Regions from separate parts of the Galactobacillus timonensis genome, predicted to be linked through region 1. Evidence: a T-box and tRNA genes for the amino acid it is inferred to sense, from the RefSeq annotation. Region 1 holds a T-box; the other holds one or more tRNA genes.

Region 1 (4,448 bases):
CCAGACTCCAGGTTCCAAGTACCTTCGAAGCTTCTTCAATTGCAAGCATCTCGGCATGGGCATTTGCCTGCTGGTAATGTTCCCGCATATTGTGGGCACGGGCAACGATCTCATTGTCGCGCACGATCACGGCGCCGACCGGTACCTCATCGATCTCTGCCGCCTTCTGTGCCTCTTTCAGAGCTTCCTGCATAAAATATTCGTCACTGTGCATGCCCTGATTTTTTCATAAAAAAACGGCACACGCAAGCAGAGGTTTGTATGGCTGCTTCCTTCCGGACCTGACCAAGTTCTATACATGCTTGCTGTACCGTGTTTATTATATGGGAATTTACTGTTTAGAGCAAATTTTAACTCTGAATTGTTTCACGTGAAACAATCAGAACATGTTCTTCTTCTTATCCTTCGGAACAAGGACCTTCTGGCCGCCCATGTACGGCTGCAGCGGCTCAGGAATCTTGACGGAGCCGTCTCTCTGCAGGTTGTTCTCGAAAAATGCAATCAGCATACGAGGCGGGGCGACAACGGTGTTGTTCAGTGTATGAGCGAAGTAATTGCCCTTCTCACCCTTGATGCGGATGCCAAGACGGCGTGCCTGTGCATCACCGAGGTTAGAGCAGCTGCCGACTTCGAAATACTTCTTCTGACGCGGAGACCAAGCCTCAACGTCGCAGGACTTCACCTTCAGATCTGCAAGGTCGCCCGAGCAGCACTCAATCGTACGCACCGGGATATCGAGAGAACGGAAGAACTTGACTGAAATATTCCAGAGACGGTCATACCACATGGCAGAATCCTCCGGCTCACAGACGACAACCATCTCCTGCTTCTCAAACTGATGGACACGATACAGGCCGCGCTCCTCAATGCCATGGGCGCCGACTTCCTTGCGGAAGCAGGGGCTGTAGGATGTCAAAGTATACGGAAGGTTCTCCTTCTTCAGTGTCTCGCCGATGAAGCGGCCGACCATCGAGTGCTCAGACGTACCGATCAGATACAGATCCTCGCCTTCGATCTTGTACATCATGTTCTGCATTTCCGTGAAGGACATGACACCGTTGACAACGTTGCCATGAATCATGAACGGCGGAACGAAATAGGTGAAGCCTTCATTGATCATGAAGTCACGGGCATAGCTCAGAATGGAAGAATGAAGGCGGGCAACATCTCCCATCAGGTAGTAGAAGCCGTTGCCTGTCGTCTCACGTGCACTGTCCAGATCCAGACCATCGAGAGACTCCATGATATCCGTGTGATACGGGATCTCAAAATCCGGAACAACCGGCTCACCGAATTTCTGCAGCTCAACATTCTCACTGTCGTCCTTGCCAATGGGAACAGACGGATCAATGATCTGCGGGATTACGAGCATCCGCTTGCGGATCTCCTCCTGCATATTGTTTTCTTCAACTTCAAGAGTTTCGAGTTCCTTGTCTACGTCCTTAACGCGCTGTTTGCACGATTCCGCATCTTCCTTCTTGCCCTCGCGCATCAGTGCGCCGATCTGCTTGGATACACGGTTGCGCTCTGCACGCAAATCATCGCCGTGCTGTTTGGCGGCGCGGTACTTTTCATCCAGGTCGCGCACCTCATCGACCAGCGGAAGTTTTTCGTCCTGGAACTTCTTCTTGATATTTTCTTTGACGAAGTCCGGATTCTCACGAATAAGCTTAATGTCAATCATCTTTCTTCTCCTTTATAGAAATAAAAAACATCGTCTCCATTGCTAGGGACGATGTGATCGCGGTGCCACCCTGATTGAAATTGTTTCACGTGAAACAATTTCCTCTCGACACGGATAACGGGCGCTGCCGGAAATGACTGGTTTCTCTCGGGAATGGATTTCTCTGTCCTCTGCAATGGTTCGCATCAACCACCATTTTTCTGCGCCAGAACGTACAGATACTAAGTTCCTTCAACGATTTACGAACACATTCTGTCATCGTAAACATGGTTTGTCAAGAAACTGTCCAGGGTATAAAATTGTGGAACCATGAAACGATTTCTAGCGTTTTTCCTCACATGTACGATGCTCGCTGCCTGCGGCACAAAACAAAGCACGCAGCAGAATACGAACAGTTCTACTAACGATTATAACGGTCCCGAAGTATCCGCCGACACCCGTACCGATGAAGAAAAGGAACTGGCGATGATCCAGGATGCCGTCTCTACCTACAATGATAATAAGGTCAGCGAGACCTCGGACTATTACGGAGTTACGATTCCGGATCTTCCGCTGGAAGTGGATTCCCTTCCCCAGGTCAATTCGCTGAGTGATCTGACAATTCTGGATACAGACCCGATGATGACCAATTCAGTACTGACGGCAGAGATGCCGATCGATTCCGCCTACACCATCATCTTTACGATTTACCATGCGACCGGTGAATCGTTCTGGCTGAATGGAACCGTGGAATTTCAGCAGAATCTCGATGCAGTCACAGTTGATGATCCGCAGTACGCAGATATACGTAATACATTGTCTTCTCTTCTTTCGCAGCAGAAAACCATTCTGAACTGGTTCTACGGGCTGAACGTAACCGTCGGCGATACACCGGTCGAAGGTACGGAATACTATCCGGTTGTTTCGGTGGAAGGTCTTTCTTCTCCTTCCATCGCCGCAATGAAGGAAGCGGCGGAAAAAATATTTACCGCCGACTATCTGAATGCATCATTCTATCCGTCCGCATTTGACGGAGAGGAACCGATGTATCAGGAGATCAACGGACAGCTTTGCAAGCGTGAATCCGATATGACAAGCATGCTGGATGGCGAAAGCTACGCAACGGATTATATTGCGACTGTTTCCAACCAGGATGATCGCATTCTGATTGATATTCATACCACAATTCTTGACCAGGTACAGCCCACAATACGCCGTATCGTTCTCTTGAATACTGACAGCGGCATCCGCCTTTCGGCCGCCTACGAATGATGCCCGCATGCATATTCATGCATGAGAATGCATGAATAGATGAAGAATGTAGATGAAATGTACAACATTCTTGTTGAAAAATCTGGTTTCACATGCTTGAAATGTGAGATTTATGTGTTAGTATCCGCTTTGGAGGAGCCACCCGGGAAAGGAGCCAGAAAATGGCAAAGAAATCCGAAGAGGTTTACAAGAAGAAGCTTGACTACAACAACAATTACAATCGTCTGAATTACCGCTCCTTCTCCATCCGCTACAACGTCACCTCAGAAAAGAGAATCATCAGTTGGCTCGAAAAGAAACCCAGTCTGAAGGTTTATCTGACTGAGCTGATTGCGGAAGATATGGAGAAGCACGGCCGCTCTGCTGCCAAGACTCCGGCAAAGAAAAAGGAAAAAGCGGAAGAGCCGTCAAAAAAAACTGCAGGAAAGAAGACTGCAGCCAAGCACAAATAAACAATTAAAATTCATTCGCTTCCTACGCTGCAGCAGCCAGTGGCCCTGCTGCAGCTTTTTTAATGCGAATGAGGAGGAATAAAATGTATTCGTAATATCTTCTATACTTTACGGGAGTATTGTTTCATCAGGAGAAGGAAACGTGGAACTGTCGCAGCTTATTACATACGCAAAAGACAAATATCAGATCAAGCCACAGTACAGGTTGAAGGACTTTCCCGGCTTTCCCGTTCTCTGTCATCCGGGGACAAAAAAAGATATCGCCTTTCTGATGCAGCAGTATGACAGCGAAACCGGAGAGTTCATTGAATGCTGCGATCTCAAGTGCAGTCCGAACGATAACATACCGCGAAATGTGTCGTGGATTTCCCGCCCCTTCCACAAGAAAGGCCCCAACTGGATCGGCATATCCTTCACCCAAGACACGGACGCTGATGCCGTATTCCATCTTTTTGATCAGGCCGTTCAGATGGAAAATCAGTCCGGCTGTACCATTGTTCTGGATGAAATATCAAATGCAGCAGACAAAAGTTATCATGATACGCCGCTGCCGTTTTCCGACAGTTCCTACCGTCCCGCAAAAGAAGTCATGCCGGACAGACTTCGCAGATTGATCCGGATGTTTTCCTACTTCCGCCATTCTCCTAACATACGTGCAAAGGAATTCTATGAACAGGCAAAGTTCATGGAAAACTACACGGATGACGTACCATGGACGGGCAGCTTCTTCACCTATTTTCCTACCTATCAGGATCTGACAACCACGCAGCTGCGCGGATATTTTTCCTGGCGCACCAGAGTAAGAAACGGTGAGTATACGCCGATCTCTTCTTCTGCAGCCCATATTTATATTTACGAACTGCTCAACGGCATCGGAACCAGCTCTGCGGAAGATGCGCTGCAGAAGATGAAGGATTTTGAGTCCGGCTTTATTGACTCCGGCATCGGCGACGAAAACCTACGTCCCGGCCTGGATGAATGGATGGTGAGCTTTGCCATTCTGCACGCTCTTCCCTCAGATCTGATCAAGGATCACATTGATAAAAAAATGATGCAGAAAG
Region 2 (4,448 bases), on a different contig from region 1:
AGGTGAAAAGAGCCGTCAGCCCCTGGGTCGAAAGATGGAGACCGTCCGATATGGTATACCCTTCCTTTGCATAGCCGCTGGAAGAATCCTTCAGGGTTTCAGCGCTGTTCAGATATTTCCAGCCCTTGTCCTGGCACATGGTGGCGATCGCCTTGTTGTAGGCATCGATCTGCGTCATTGTGACATTGGTATAGGTACGGTTTTTCGCAACCGGAGGAATGCTGTTGACGATGATGTCGAGTGAAGGATAGGCATCTTCGATTTTCTGAATCTGCGCCGAATAGCGGTCGATAAACGAGGTGGCATCGGTAGACGAGCCGCTGAGATTATTGGTTCCAAACGTGATGATGACACGCTGCGGCTGAAGGATCTTCACGGCATCCGGCATCGTAAAAGTGCCGGTTGAAAACTGCATACACTTGAGTGTGGAAATGGCATCAATGCCCATGCCCACGACTCCGATCGTATTGTTCTTGGTGGTGAAGGTGGAACCGTCTTCGCCTGTGATCCGCATGAAACGGGCCGTATTGGAATCTCCCAGGAATAAGGTGGAGTCAATGTAGTCCTGACCCGCATCCTGGGTTTCGGCAAGAATGGTTCCTTCATATTTCGTGACATCGATGACATTCGCCGCCGCATCATAGGTTGCCTCGGCCGTAGACTGTGCAGGCTTGGCCATTGAGGCACGGGAACGGTTCACGATTGGCAGAAGAATCAGGCACACGGCAATGACAAGAACAGCAACCAGGAGGATTACGCCTGCCGGCTGCACCTTGTAGCGGTGTCCCTTCCAATGAAAGTAGAATGGTTTCATATACCATTGATTATACGCATTCGCCTGCTTCTGCCGCAATCGGAAGAAGCGGGCGCCCGTGCTACAATGGCAATATGGATAATAACGAAGAAGTAAAACGGAATGAGGATGAGACTCTGACGGCGATCGGCGAAGCGTTTTATCGCGGAATCGGTGTCAAAGTTGATTATAAAGAGGCATTTCAGTATTTTCAGAAAGCCGCATCTATGGGCAATGTGCGGGCAAAGACGTGTCTTGGCCGCTGCTATGAGCTTGGGCGCGGGACAAAACGAAGCTATGAAACGGCTCTTGACTGCTATGAAGATGCGTCGGCGCAGGGCAACATTCTTGCGACGCTGAAGATCGGCGATTTCTATCAGAAAGGAATCGACGGCCTTGTGCCGAAGAATTCCATTACGGCAAGCCAGTACTATCTTCAGGCGCTCAATCTTCTTCAGATGTCGCCCGATGCCTGGGAGGCAGCCGGTGTTTATCTCCGGGTCGGAGACTGTCTGTTCAATGGGATTGGTGTCGCCAGGGATATCAAGACTGCCTACAAATGTTACAGCCTTGCGGCAGACGGATTCTTTGACCGCATGAATAACGCCGGCGACGCAGAATGTGCAAAGGATCTGGACAGAGCCGAAAAAGGTGAGAAGCGCTGCAGCAAACTTCTGCACCTTCCCAAACCTGTGGATGAGCCGCCGTTTGATGCCTGATCACCCGATAGAGAAGAACGTTCATACATGATGGACGTTTTTTATAATTCTAAATAACACGCTAATAACCATTTCCAAAACAGACAGCGAAGTGATGCAAACGCTAAGTGCCGGGAAAAATGGTGCCAGGAAAATAAAAAAACCGCATTGTTATGCGGCTTCTTTACATATGGCGCAGGAACAGGGATTTGAACCCTGGCACCGTGTTACCGATCTACAAGCTTTCCAAGCCTGCCCCTTCAACCACTTGGGTATTCCTGCACGTGGTCTCAAAAGTGATCCTGATTTTTGACGCTTTTTAATGATATCACAAACCCTTTGAAGATCAAGGAGGATTTCCCGGCACATAAAAATGGAGGCAATGCCTCCATTGATTATTCCGCCTTCTTCAGAATGGCTGTCCAGTCTTTCCCCGTATCGATGCCATAGGCATCCATGAAGCTGGCACTGTTCAGATCCAGGCTCAGATACATCGAGGAGCCACAGTAGAGAACCGGATCCCCCTTTGCGACAAAGCCGAAGCTTTTCTCATAGGGAACAGCCTGATGGAAAAAAGTCTTACCCTTGTTTGCGATGGTAATTTCCACGCGATCGCCGAGCTGAAAGCCAGTTGTGCCCCACTCTTGGTTTGTGATGTTGAATTCGACGCCGCCGAAATGTTTGACTCCCGTCATCAGGAAACCTTCCGCATAATGGTCACGGATCACGGGCCTCATCGAATACTCTTCGCACTCAACGGTTTCCTCGACCGGATACTGCGGCCCGACGCCTTCAAAGTCAATGATGCCCGAAGCCAGCTTCGCTGCACAATAACCGAAGAGATCGCGGCCATGGAAGACTGACACGTTTTCCCGCGCATGATAACGGTTCACTGTCTCATCAATCTCACGTACAGCGGCAATGCCAACGTTATGTTTCACATGCGTCAGAGTTCCGTTGTCCGGTGTCACGACATAGCTACCATCCTTCAGCAGGGCGACACAGGCACGTCTCGACGTACCGACACCCGGATCAACCACCGACACGAACACCGTTCCCTTCGGCCAGTATGGCTCGATCGCATCCAGGGCAAGCGAAGCCTCCCAGGGATCAAAGCACTTGATCTCGTGGCAGCTGTCCTCCACCTCAAGTTCGCGGTCCACGATCTTGATGACGCCCTTCATCTCGGAAACGGCGCCCCAGGTCTCGGAAAAATCCGTCTGCAGAACAATGATCGGTTTCATTTCTCAACGAGCTCCACACGCCAGTCCGGACCGAAACCGACATGATACTTCTCTACAAACGATCCGCGGCATACAGCCAGCGAAGCCTTCATCAGCTCATTGTTGTAGAGCACAGGTTCACCGACCTTAACATCTCCAAACGTTTTTTCAAACGGAATGTCTTCCTCAAATGCCGTGATGCCGTGGCTGATTCTGACATGAACCGTTTCTCCATAGCCAAAGCCGTGGGAAAGCATCTGCTTTGTCGGAATATTGGTAAAGAGATTGCCGAAGTTGGTGTCATCGATTTCGATGATGCCTTCCGCTTTTCCGTCTGTTACGCTCGCTTCCGGAATAACAAATGTCACAACATCCTTCGGATCATAGGCAGGTCCCACTTCTTCAAAGGTGATCTTTCCCGCCGCCAGTTTAGCTGCACAATAACCGAAGAGATCCCTGCCATGGAACACACTGGTCTCATCGGTGCCGAAGCCGTGAAGACGGTTGACTGTCTCATCGATCTCACGCACTGCGACGATGCCGCTGTCACGGGCAACATGTGTCAGGGAGCCGTTGTCCGGCGTCACGACATAATGCCCGTCTCCTGTATAGGCGACACAGGCTTTGCGCGCCGTCCCTACGCCCGGATCAACAACCGACACAAAGATCGTACCTTTCGGCCAGAAGCGGATCGACTGAAACAGCCGGTATGATGCGCTCCAGATATCAAACGGCGGCAGCTCATGGGTGCTGTCGATCAGCTCCAGAGATCTGTCCACGCACTTGGCAACACCGTACATAGCGGAGACGGATGTCTCCTTATATCCGAAATCGGTCTGAAAGACCAGCATTCCCTTTAACGGCTTAATGATTTCCATCGGAATATCCTCCTTAGATAAACGGGTTGTAATAGAACGAATGGTTGACGGCGAAACGAATATACAGCGAAATCGCAAGGACCAGCGCACACACAGCGATCGACACGTAATCCGCCTTGCCAAGCGGCCGGCGCGCATACCAGGTACGCGTCTTTGACTTTCCAAAGCCCCGCAGATCCATGGCATTGGAAATCAGATCGACACGGTCCATCGTCGTAAACAGCAGCGGCGCCAGAATGGCACTCGTATTCTTGAGACGGCTCGAGACACTCGCCTTCTTTGACATATCGAGACCGCGTGCCTCCTGGGCCAGCCGGATTGCCTGAAAGTCATCCGCCACATCCGGAAAATACCGCAGCGTCAGCGACAGTGACATTCCCACCTTATAGCTGATTCCGATGCCATTGAGCGAAGAGGCGAATTCACTCGGATTCGTTGTAAGAATGAAAATGATGCCGAGCGGAATCACGGACAGATACTTGGAAAACTTCGTGATCTGATAGAACAGCTGCTCCTGCGTCAGAATGTAACGGCCACCGAAGGTAAACAGATCATGTTCCGTACCATAGATTTCCGTACCGTATCTCGGATTGAACAGAAACGTCAGGATGAAGTTCGCAATCAGGAAGATAAAGACATAGACAAACATCAGACGCACCTGCGAAAAGCGGATCCTGGCAATGCGCATCAGAATGTAGGAAAACACCATGATGCCGATGATCACACGGATATCGTAGGTAAACATGACGGCACTCGTCATCAGAAGAAAGCAGATCAGCTTCGTCACACCGCTCAGCCGGTGGATGAACGTATCCAGCTGCGCAAAGGAAAATGTCTTCAGTTTCATAAGCTCTCC

Evidence for each region. A T-box is a leader RNA that pairs with one kind of tRNA and senses whether it is charged. The one in region 1 lies ahead of serS (serine--tRNA ligase), so its partner is inferred to be a tRNA-Ser.
Region 2: it has a tRNA-Ser gene. The T-box ahead of serS (serine--tRNA ligase) is inferred to sense a tRNA for this amino acid. The anticodon was not compared.

Annotation. Positions count from the first base shown of each region.
Region 1 covers NZ_LT964739.1:701,845-706,292, forward strand. The annotation lists gene C1714_RS03305 (nucleoside deaminase) at 1-214, opposite strand, end outside; RNA gene ffs (signal recognition particle sRNA small type) at 224-322, opposite strand; gene serS (serine--tRNA ligase) at 380-1,684, opposite strand; T-box leader at 1,726-1,928, opposite strand; gene C1714_RS03320 (hypothetical protein) at 1,994-2,935, shown strand; gene C1714_RS03325 (hypothetical protein) at 3,097-3,387, shown strand; gene C1714_RS03330 (TerB N-terminal domain-containing protein) at 3,530-4,448, shown strand, end outside.
Region 2 covers NZ_LT964740.1:259,538-263,985, forward strand. The annotation lists gene C1714_RS11655 (SGNH/GDSL hydrolase family protein) at 1-814, opposite strand, end outside; gene C1714_RS11660 (tetratricopeptide repeat protein) at 889-1,512, shown strand; tRNA gene C1714_RS11665 (tRNA-Ser) at 1,683-1,773, opposite strand; gene C1714_RS11670 (SAM hydrolase/SAM-dependent halogenase family protein) at 1,887-2,735, opposite strand; gene C1714_RS11675 (SAM hydrolase/SAM-dependent halogenase family protein) at 2,732-3,592, opposite strand; gene C1714_RS11680 (energy-coupling factor transporter transmembrane component T family protein) at 3,606-4,439, opposite strand; gene C1714_RS11685 (ABC transporter ATP-binding protein) at 4,436-4,448, opposite strand, start outside.